One region of the Desulfuromonas sp. KJ2020 genome, then DNA from elsewhere that is predicted to be linked to it. Evidence: riboswitches for the same ligand, from Rfam matches in the RefSeq annotation. Region 1 holds a riboswitch; the other holds the start of a gene.

Region 1 (5,384 bases):
GTAACCAGCCAACGCCCCTCATGATAAAGCGCCATCTCGCCGTTGGTGCCCACATCCAGATAGAGGGTCCGGGCCGACTGGGGGGGATGGGCATGGAGGAAAGCGACGAGATCGCCTCCCACGTAGCCGCTAACCAACGGAAAGAGATAGAGCGCACAGGGCAGGTCCAGGCCAAGGGAAAGGGGCTCGAGGCTGAGCCCCTGCCGGAAGACGGGCTTGTGGGGAGGATAGAGAAGACTGTCGACAGGGCACCGGCAGAGCAGATGGGAAACCGCCGGGTTGGCGGCGGCGGCCGCCGCTTGCACCTGTTGCCGCGAAAGATCCGCCTGGCGCAGCAATTCGGCGAGCAGGGCGTCCATCCCCTCGACCAGGAGGGTCTGCAGCCTTTCCCCCTCACCCCGCTGAGCGGCCTCGAGACGACGCACCACGTCACTACCAAGGACATATTGGGGGTTTCTCAGCCGCCCTTCGGCCAGCACCTCGCCTTTCCGATCGAGCAGCCGAGCCGCCAGCGTGGTCGTTCCCAGATCGAAAGCCAAAACGCATGGTTCACCGGTCATCATGGGATTCCTTTGCGCCCGCCCGCCGCCTTCAGGCTGGGGGCAATTCAGCGGTCATCATGGTAAAGACGGGGGATCTGCTTACTGACCTGGCAGAAAATTTCGTAGGAGATGGTTCCTGCCTTTGCCGCCAGTTCTTCGGCACCAATGCAGTTATCCCCGTCGCCGCCCAGCAGCGTCACCCTGTCCCCCACCTGAACCCCGGGGATATCGCTGACATCGATCATTGTCCAGTTCATGCATACGGTACCGGCTACCCGCGCCCGCTGTCCACGCACGAGCACTTCCCCACAACCGGACAGGCGACGGCTATAGCCGTCGCTGTAGCCGACCGGAATGGCAGCCAGTACGGAGGGCCGCTCGGCCTTGAAGCGATGACCGTAGGACACCCCGGTGCCGACGGGAACCTGCTTGAGCTGGTAGATATGAGTGCGCCAGCTCATGACCGATCGCAGATCGAGACGGCCGGCGAAGGCGTCGGAAGGCAGCGCTCCATAGAGGACGATGCCGGGACGCACCAGATTGCATGCGGGCAGATGATGGGCGAAGAGCGCGGCGCTGTTGCTCAGATGAACCCACAAGGGCTGATGGCCAGCGTCACGAATCTGCTGCAGCATGCCGCAGAACGTTTCATACTGACGGGACGTCAGGGGATCCTGCGGCGCATCGGCCAGCGCCAGATGAGACAGAACCCCTTCGAGCCGCAGCCCTTTCCAGGCAGCCATCTCCGCCAGCACCGCACCCAGCTCCTCGGGCCGAAAACCGACCCGCCCCATACCCGTATCGAGCTTGAGGTGGAAGGGACAGACTTGACCGTTAGCCAGAGCGACTTGGTTCAGACGCCTCGCGGTCTCGACATCGAACAAAATAGGAATTAAGCGGTGGCGGAGGAGAGCCTCTTCCTGACCCGGGAAAAACCCTCCCAAGATGACAACAGGACGGTCGATCCCCGCCTCACGTAACTGCTGCCCCTCCTGCACGGAGGCCACACCGAACAGATCGGCGCCTTCGTCCTGCAGGCAGACCGCCACCGGCCCGATCCCGTGACCATAGGCGTCTGCCTTGACGACCGCCAGCAGCTTGCGCTCTGCTCCCGCCTGACTACGCGCCTGGCGGAAGTTGTGACGCAGGGCGGCAAGATTTATCTCGACAAAAGTTGGAAACGTAGAATCAGGAGACATAACGGCAAGGCCTCTGGAAGAAAAATTTTTCTTAGCACGACGGTCCGAGACTGTAAAGGAGAAACTCATGATCCCGCCGGCGGCGGAATCGTGATTTCCGCATTATTCTGGTTGACAGCAAAACCCTAATCCATTAGGCTTTTTTCTTCTTCTCACGGCCTCGTCCGGGGATGAAGGGCGGCAGGCGCCGGCACAGGCAAAGCCGCTTGAAAAAGTGCAGACCGCTAGGGGAGTGGCACACTGAGAATCCCGCAACCAGGGATGACCCTTTGAACCTGATCCGGTTCGTACCGGCGTAGGGAAGCGGCGAGAGGAACCGGTTGTTTTCCGATCGTCATGCCCTGCGAAGGCATGACGATTTTTTATTTTGCCACTGAGAGCTCATGATGATTGACGGACTTTACCTGATCACCGCCCAGGAACCGGTAGAGATCATGCTGGACAAGGTGGCCTCCGCCCTGCAGGGTGGGGTTCGCGTCGTCCAATACCGGGACAAGGTGCGGCCCGATCAGGAGCAACTGGCCATCGCCTGCCAGCTCAAACAGCTCTGCCGGCAACGGGGAGCCACCTTTATCGTCAACGACGATCCGGTCATCGCCCAGGCCAGCGGCGCCGACGGCGTTCATATTGGCCAGCAGGATGGCGCCGTCGGCGAGGCCCGTCGCATTCTGGGGCCAAACAAGATCATTGGCGTCTCCACCCGCAATGCCGAAGAAGCTCTCAAGGCCCAGAGGCAGGGGGCGGACTACGTCGCCGTCGGCAGCATCTATCCGACCACCAGCAAGGACGATATCCAGGTGGTGGGGCTCGACATACTCAAAAAGGTGCGCAAGGCCGTGCAGATACCGGTAGTGGCCATCGGCGGCATCAACCGCGACAACGGCAGTGACGTCCTCGCGGCCGGCGCCGACGCCCTCTGCGTCATCTCGGCGGTCATGGCCGACCCGGCCCCGGCGCTGGCTGCCGGCGAAATCGCCCTGCTCTTTAATCGTCACAATCCCTTCCCCCGCGGCAAGGTTCTCACCATTGCCGGTTCGGATTCAGGGGGGGGAGCGGGCATTCAGGCCGACCTTAAAACTATCACCCTGCTGGGCAGCTTCGGCATGAGCGCCCTCACCGCCCTCACCGCCCAGAACACTCTCGGGGTCAAAGGGGTGCACCCCGCCCCCGTGGATTTCGTCACGGCCCAGATCGAGGCGGTGCTCGCGGACCTGGGTACCGACACCGTCAAAACAGGCATGCTCTTTTCGGCCGAAATCGTCGAGCAGGTAGCCCGCGCCATCGACCAGCACGCCCTGCTTGCCGTGGTCGACCCGGTCATGATTGCCAAGGGGGGCGCTCCCCTGCTGCAACAGGAGGCCATCGCGGCTTTTGTCCAGCACCTGCTGCCGGTCGCCTACCTGCTGACTCCCAACCTGCCTGAAACGGAGGCCCTGACCGGTTTTGCCGTGCGTAACGAAAAGGACATGGAGCGCGCCGCCCGCCGGTTGCAGCAGATGGGCGCCCGCCATGTCCTGATTAAAGGGGGCCACCTTGAAGGAGCCGCCGTCGACCTGCTGCTGGCCGACGACCAGCTGCACCGCCTGGCCGCCCCCCGCCTGGACACCCCCAACACCCACGGTACCGGCTGCACCTACTCGGCCGCCATTGCCACCTTCCTCGCCCAGGGGGTGCCACTGACCCAGGCCGTCGAGCAGGCCAAAACCTTCATCACCGAAGCCATCCGCAGCTCCTTTGATTTGGGCACGGGACACGGCCCCGTCAACCACTATCGGGCCGCCCGGCTTTTCCGCCAGCCCGAGTGAACCCGGTTCGACACTTTTTCACAACTGACGGCCTGCCTGAGCGGACCGTAAATGCGAGGGAAAAACATGACCCAGCTTGAAATCGCCCGCCAGGGCCTGATCTCCGACAAGATGCAACAGGCCGCGGCCGCTGAAGGCATCGACCCTGAAATTCTGCGCCAGCGCATTGCCGAAGGTACCGCCATCATCTGCCACAACAATCGGCACATCAACGGCATCCCTCTGGCCGTGGGCAAGGGCCTGCGCACCAAGGTCAACGCCAACATCGGCACCAGCAAGGACGACACCAGCATCGACAAAGAACTGGAAAAGGCCCGGGTCGCCGTCGCCGCCGGCGCCGACGCCATCATGGATCTCTCCACCGGCGGCCCCATCGATGAGATCCGTGCCGCCATCATTCGCGAAACCAGCGCCTGCATCGGTTCGGTCCCCCTCTATCAGGCCGCCGTCGATACCGTCGTCCGCAAAAAGAAGGCCATGGTCGACATGACGGTCGACGAGATCTTCGACGGCATCAAAAAGCACCTCGACGACGGCGTCGATTTCATCACCGTGCACTGCGGCGTCACCCGCGCCACTGTCGAGCGCATGGACCGTGAGGGACGCATCATGGAGGTTGTTTCCCGCGGCGGCTCCTTCACCATCGAATGGATGACCCGCAATCAGGCCGAAAACCCCCTTTACGAGCACTTCGACCGTCTGCTCGAACTGGTCAAGCCCTACGATGCCACCCTCTCCCTCGGCGACGGCTTCCGCCCCGGCTGCCTGGCCGACGCCACCGACCGCGCCCAGATTCATGAGCTCATCGTGCTGGGCGAACTGACCCAGCGCGCCTGGGACGCCGGTGTGCAGGTGATGATCGAGGGGCCGGGGCACGTGCCCCTCAACCAGATCGAAGCCAATATCCAGTTGCAGAAGCGGCTCTGCCACGGCGCCCCCTTCTATGTGCTGGGCCCCCTGGTCACCGATATCGCCCCCGGCTACGACCACATCACCTGCGCCATCGGCGGCACCCTGGCTGCCTCCGCCGGCGCCGACTTCCTCTGCTACGTCACCCCCAGCGAGCACCTGCGCCTGCCCACCGTCGAGGATGTGCACGAAGGCGTCATGGCCAGCCGCATTGCCGCCCACGCCGCCGACATCGTCAAGGGCGTCAAAGGCGCCATCGACAAAGACAACGCCATGGCCCGCGCCCGCAAGGAGCTGGACTGGGAAAAGCAGTTCGAACTGGCTCTCGACCCCGAAAAAGCCCGCCGCCTGCGAGCCGAATCGGGTGTCGACGAGGAGCACGGTGCCTGCACCATGTGTGGGGAGTTCTGCGCCTACAAGGTCATGAACGAACGTAAACGGCAGAGCACCGCCGGCTGAGGCAGCTTTCCTGCACAAACCCGTCTTGAAAAATGCCCCAACGCCTGCTGGCGGGGGCATTTTTCTTTTTCCGGCCAGACGCCCCGACGCCTCGCACCAGGCCAATATTTATGGTTGAAATCCGGCCCACGTTCATGTTTAGATTAGCGAATTTGGCTTGGCCAAATATCTCACCACCCGGGAGGGATATAGAATTATGTGTGCAAAAAAAGTGGTAAAAAAGACCAATCGCCCCAAGCGTCCCCACAAAATCAAGCTGCGGGGCTTCAACAACCTGACGAAAACGCTGTCCTTCAACATCTATGATGTCTGCTACGCCCGTGCGCCCCAGGCCCGCAAGGAGTATCTGGAATACATTGATGAGGAGTACAATTCAGAGCGTCTGGTGAAAATTTTGACCGAGGTGGCCGACATCATCGGGGCCAACATCCTCAACGTTTCCAGTCAGGATTATGATCCCATGGGGGCCA
Region 2 (5,384 bases), 1.5 Mb from region 1:
CTCTCCCGGGTGGAAAGCACCAGGCCGGCGTCGGGCAGCAACAGGCGCAAGGCGCAGATCAGCTGGACGAAGGCGCGGTCCGACACCGGGTGCAGGGGTTGGAAGCCGCCGTCGGCCGGGCGGATGCGCGGAAAGGAGACGCTGACCTGGGTGCGCCAGTAGTGTCTTCCGAGGTGAAGGGCGTGCAGCCCGACGAAGAAGGCTTCGGCGCGAAAGTGGCCGAGGCCGAGCAAAGCGCCGAGGCCGATACGGCGCAGACCGGCGGCCCCGCCGCGCTCGGGGGTGAGCAGGCGCCAGTCGTAGTCACGCTTGCGGCCGAAGGGGTGCATCTCGGCGTAGAGGCCGCGGTCGTAGGTCTCCTGATAGATGGTGAGGCCGTCGACGCCGGCGCCGACCATCTGCCGGTAGCCGTCGGTATCCATGGGGTAGACCTCGATGCTGATCGAGCTGAACAGCGGCGCCAGGCGGCGCACCGCCTGGGCCAGAAAATCGTTGTCCACGGCCGTGGGGGCTTCCCCCGTCACCAGCAGGATGTGCTCAAAACCTTTGGCCCGTAGGGCGCGGGCTTCCTCTTCGGCCTCGTCGAGGCTGAGGGTCTGCCGGCCGACCTTGTTGGTGGCGTTGAAGCCGCAGTAACGGCAGCCGTTGCTGCAGACGTTGGAGAGGTAGAGGGGGGCATAGAGCAGAATATTGCGGCCAAAGCGCTGCAGGGTCTGACGATGGGCCTTCTGGGCCATGGGCTCGAGATAGGCGGCGGCCGCCGGTGACAGCAGGGCCTTGAAGTCCTCGGGTCGCAGGCGCTCGGCCGCCAGCGCCCGTTCCACCTCTGCGGCCGTTTTGCCTTCGATATCCGCCAGCACCTGCTGGTAGTCGTATTCTTGGATGACGTCGAGAAAACTCATGTTCAATTCCCTAGAAAGCCTGTCAGCGGGCTGGAGGCCTCGGCCTGCTGACGCTGTTCGCCCAGCCCGGCCAGAAAGGCCTCGCGACCGGCTTCCACCCCTTTTTTGAAAGCGGCACCCATGGCCCCGGGATTGCCGCTGACGGCGAGAGCCGTGTTGACCAGGACGGCGTCGGCCCCCATCTCCATGGCTTCGGCGGCGTGGGAAGGCGCTCCCAGCCCGGCGTCAACCACCACCGGCACGATGGCCTGCTCGATGATGATGGCGATGTGGTCGCGGGTGCGCAGTCCCTTGTTAGTGCCGATGGGGGCGCCCAGGGGCATGACGGTGGCGGTGCCCACTTCCTGCAGGTGCTTGGCCAGCACGGGGTCGGCGTTGATGTAAGGCAGCACGATGAACCCTTCCTTGACCAGGATTTCAGCGGCCTTGAGGGTTTCGATGGGGTCGGGCAGCAGGTAGTAGGGGTCGGGGGTCACCTCAAGCTTGACCCAGGGTTCGCAGCCGGCGGCGCGGGCCAGGCGGGCCAGACGCACCGCTTCGTCGGCGTCGCGGGCGCCGCTGGTGTTGGGCAGCAGCAGATACCTGTCGCGGTCGATCGCGCCCAGCATGCTGTCCTGGGGATTGTCGATATCGACCCGGCGCAGGGCGACGGTGACGATTTCGCAGCCCGAATTCTCCATGGCCGCCACCATGGCGTCGTTGGAGGCAAATTTGCCGGTACCGACCAGCAGCCGGGAGTTGAAAGCGCGTCCTGCAATAATAAGTTGGTCCATAGGCCTTCCTTTATAGGAATGAGTGAGGTGCGGGGGTAGGGTGCGCGGCCGGGTTCAGCCGCCGCCGACAAAGTGAACGATCTCGATCCGGTCGCCATCCTGCAGGTGGGTGGTGGCAAAGGCCTGCCTGGGCACGATGGCCCGGTTGAGCTCCACAGCGACCCGGTCGTCGGCCAGTTGCAGCTGTTCGATAAGTTCGGCCACTGTCAGGGCGGCTTCAAGGGTCTTTTCCCTTCCATTGAGAAGAATTGTCATGAAAAATCCTTTTCGTCTTCCGGAGTTTCACCGAGAAGGAGTCGAAGCACGGCGTTGGCCTGATGGTGGGCGGCGATGCCGACGCGAGGCGCCATGAGACCCTGGCCCGGCCGCGCTTCGCTGTCGCCGTCGCCGACCAGGTAGAGGCGGCTGGCGGCCCGGCGGGTGATGATGGTGTTGGACGGCCCGGCTCCGGCCACACCGGAAGCCGCCACGATGGGGGCCGCCGAATTCGTCTGCAGAAAGGTCTGGACGAGCATGGCCTTCTGGTCCGGGGCATCGAAGGCTTCCACCAGTACATCGACGCCGGCAAAGACTTCGGCGATATTCGAGGGGGTGAGACGGCCGTTGAAGAGGCGGAGGTCGACGCCGGGGTTGATACGGCGCAGGTTGTCCCGCAGAGCCTCGACCTTGGGCTGGCCAATCTGGTCGATGAAGAACTGCTGGCGGTTGAGGTTGGAGGGTTCGACGACATCGAAGTCGGCCAGAATGAGGCCACCGATGCCAGAGCGGGCGAGGGCGACGGCCACGGCCGAGCCGAGGCCGCCGGTGCCGGCGATGCCGACGGTGCCCTGCTTGAGTTTGGCCTGCACGCCAGGCGTGTGACGGGCACAGAGCAGAGCTTCGAATTCCGCCGGTGAAGGCTGCTCGCCCCGGCGGATGAGGACGACGCGGTCCCCTTCGGCCAGTGCTCGGTCGTCAGAGAGGGCGAAGCCGTTGACGATGAGCACGTCGGCGCCAGGATTGAAACGGTCGCGCAGCTGGTAGAGGGTCAGCCCTTCCCCGGTGTCGAGTGGATTTTCGTTGAGATAGATGGTCATAAAAAGAAAAGGCCGCAGAAAGCGGCCTTTTTCGGCTGGATAAATCCAGTGCTCCGAATCGTGCGCCGCTTCCCTACGCCGGTATCACCCGGATCAGGTTCAAAGGGTCGCCTCGCCGTGGCCAGGCTCTCAGTAAAAAACTCCCCTAGGGCATTTCCAATTGTGGTGAGTCGGTACGTTAGCAACAGCGCTGCGGGTCCGTCAACTTTTTTCTCCCTTTGCCGTTGTTTTTCCCCGTCGATTTGATTACTATGAGGCCCTTCCGAAAACCTGCGAAAACCCCGCTGTGGCTGGTTGCCGACAGGGTGGAAGAGGAGGAGAAACCATGACAATTTCAGATCGCTATCGGGACCTGGTGAACGAGGCTGCACAACTGGTGCAGAAGCTGGATGGGACGGCGGATGACAAGGCTGTCCAGGGTGTGCGCCAGGGGCTGGCCGGGCTGGAAGAACTCAAGGAGCAGGTAGGGGAGATCCCCCGTATCCGTCTGGAGGTCGAGCTGACGCCGGTACTGCTGGCTGCCCATACCCGGCTGGATCGGGCCAGGCTGCTGCTGGAAGAGGCCGGCGCCGAGGACCTGGCCGTGGCCGTCTGGGATGTCGAGCAGAAGATCTACCGTCTCCTCAACGAGCTGTAATTCCCCTCTCCGCTGGCCGGGGCTTTTCCTGTCGCCCTTATTGTCAGGCTTTCGACACGGCCTGCCGCCAGTCGCGAATCAATTCTTCCCGGCGCTTTTCCGCCATTTCGGGGGCAAAGCGTCGTTCTTCCCGCCAACTCTGCCGCAGTTCATCGAGATTTTCCCAGAACCCTACCGCCAGGCCCGCCAGCATGGAGGCGCCCAGGGCCGTGGTTTCCACGGTCTGCGGGCGGACGACCGGCAGCTGCAGCAGGTCGGCCTGCAGCTGCATGAGCAGGTTGTTCTGGGCGGCGCCGCCGTCCACCTTGAGGTGTCGCAGCGCGGCGCCCCGGTCTTCGGTCATGGCTGCTACCAGGTCGTGAATCTGCAGCGCCATGCCCTCCAGGGTGGCCCGGGCCAGGTGGGCGGCGGTCGTGCCGCGGGTGATGCCACTGATCAGCCCGCGGGCGCCGCTCTTCCAGTGGGGGGCGCCCAGTCCGGTGAGGGCAGGGACGAAAACGACGCCACCGCTGTCCGGGACGGAAGCGGCCAGGTGCTCGATATCCGCTGAGGCGGGGAAGAGACCGAGGCCGTCCCGCAGCCATTGCACGGCCGCGCCGGCAATGAAGGCGCTTCCTTCCAGCGCGTAGCTGGTACGGCCGTCGAGCTGCCAGGCGACGGTGGTCAGCAGGCCGTGGCCGCTCTCCACCGGTTCTTCTCCCGTGTTCTGCAGCAAAAAGGCGCCGGTGCCGTAGGTGCACTTGGCTTCGCCGGCCTCGAAGCAGGCCTGTCCGAAGAGGGCCGCCTGCTGGTCTCCGGCCATGCCGGCCACCGGGATACCGTCGGGGAGAAGATCCAGACCGCGGGTCTGGCCGTATACGGCCGAGGAGGGGACGATGTCGGGAAGGACGGCCGCCGGAACCTCAAAGAGGTCGAGGAGCTCCTTGTCCCAATCGAGGCGGCGCAGCTCCATGAGCAGGGTGCGCGAAGCGTTGGAGACGTCGGAAACGTGGCGGCGCCCGCCGGTGAGGCGCCAGACCAGGAAGGTGTCGATGGTGCCAAAGGCCAGATCGCCGGCCTCGGCCCGTCGGCGCAGCTCCGGCTGGTGGCGCAGCAGCCAGGTGAGTTTGGTGGCGGAGAAATAGGGGTCGAGCACCAGGCCGGTCTTGCGGCGAACCAGGGGTTCGGCGCCCTGTTCCTTAAGTTCGTCACAGATGTCGGCGCTGCGGCGACACTGCCAGACGATGGCGGGGGCGGCGGGCCGGCCGGTGCGGCGATCCCACAGCAGGGTGGTCTCCCGCTGGTTGGTCAGGCCGATGGCGGCGATCTCGCGCGGATTGACGCCGGTGCCGTCCAAGACGCGGCGGATGGCCTGAATCACCGAGAACCAGATTTCTTCCCCATCGTGCTCGACCCAGCCCGGTTTGGGGAAATGCTGGGGAAAGTCGACGGTGACCTTGGCGGCGATGCGCAGGTCCCGTTCGATGAGCAGGGCCGTGGTTCCGGTGGTTCCCTGGTCGATGGCGAGTATGTATCTGGACATGGCAACCCTCCGGGGCAGGAGATGTTCATGACTCTTGAGGGGAGGATGATCCGGAGGCGGCGGGATGGGGCGACCCTCAGGCCGAGGCCATGTGCTCCGGCGATGACGGGCAGTCCCCATGCAAAGAAACGCGGTTGCGGCCCGTGCGCTTGGCGCGGTATAGGGCGTAGTCGGCCTCGCGAATCAGATCGTCAAGAGTGTGGATGTCGGGGTGGGGGAAGGCGGCCACCCCCAGACTGATGGTCAATTTTAGAGCGGACAGCTCGTCAGGAAAGGACAGCTCGCTGCAGGCCAGGCGCAGGCGTTCGGCCGCCTCGAATCCTTGCTCCGGGCTGGTTTCCGGCAGCACCAGGGCAAATTCCTCACCACCGAAGCGGGAGGCCAGATCGTATTCGCGCAATCCGGACAGGAGCAGGTCGGCCACCCGCTTAAGAATAAGGTCGCCCCGCTGGTGTCCGTAGGTGTCGTTGACTT

The links. A riboswitch is a leader RNA that binds a small molecule or an ion and turns the genes downstream of it on or off. The one in region 1 is predicted to bind thiamine pyrophosphate.
Region 2: linked by a shared signal. The riboswitch ahead of thiF (sulfur carrier protein ThiS adenylyltransferase ThiF) and the one ahead of thiD (bifunctional hydroxymethylpyrimidine kinase/phosphomethylpyrimidine kinase) in region 1 are both predicted to bind thiamine pyrophosphate.

Annotation. Positions count from the first base shown of each region.
Region 1 covers NZ_JAKUKE010000001.1:61,387-66,770, forward strand. The annotation lists gene MJO47_RS00320 (ASKHA domain-containing protein) at 1-563, opposite strand, end outside; gene alr (alanine racemase) at 608-1,741, opposite strand; TPP riboswitch at 1,958-2,060, shown strand; gene thiD (bifunctional hydroxymethylpyrimidine kinase/phosphomethylpyrimidine kinase) at 2,128-3,546, shown strand; gene thiC (phosphomethylpyrimidine synthase ThiC) at 3,613-4,914, shown strand; gene speD (adenosylmethionine decarboxylase) at 5,111-5,384, shown strand, end outside.
Region 2 covers NZ_JAKUKE010000001.1:1,597,460-1,602,843, forward strand. The annotation lists gene thiH (2-iminoacetate synthase ThiH) at 1-902, opposite strand, end outside; gene MJO47_RS07315 (thiazole synthase) at 905-1,675, opposite strand; gene thiS (sulfur carrier protein ThiS) at 1,730-1,930, opposite strand; gene thiF (sulfur carrier protein ThiS adenylyltransferase ThiF) at 1,927-2,751, opposite strand; TPP riboswitch at 2,805-2,908, opposite strand; gene MJO47_RS07330 (hypothetical protein) at 3,077-3,388, shown strand; gene glpK (glycerol kinase GlpK) at 3,432-4,910, opposite strand; gene MJO47_RS07340 (diguanylate cyclase) at 4,987-5,384, opposite strand, start outside.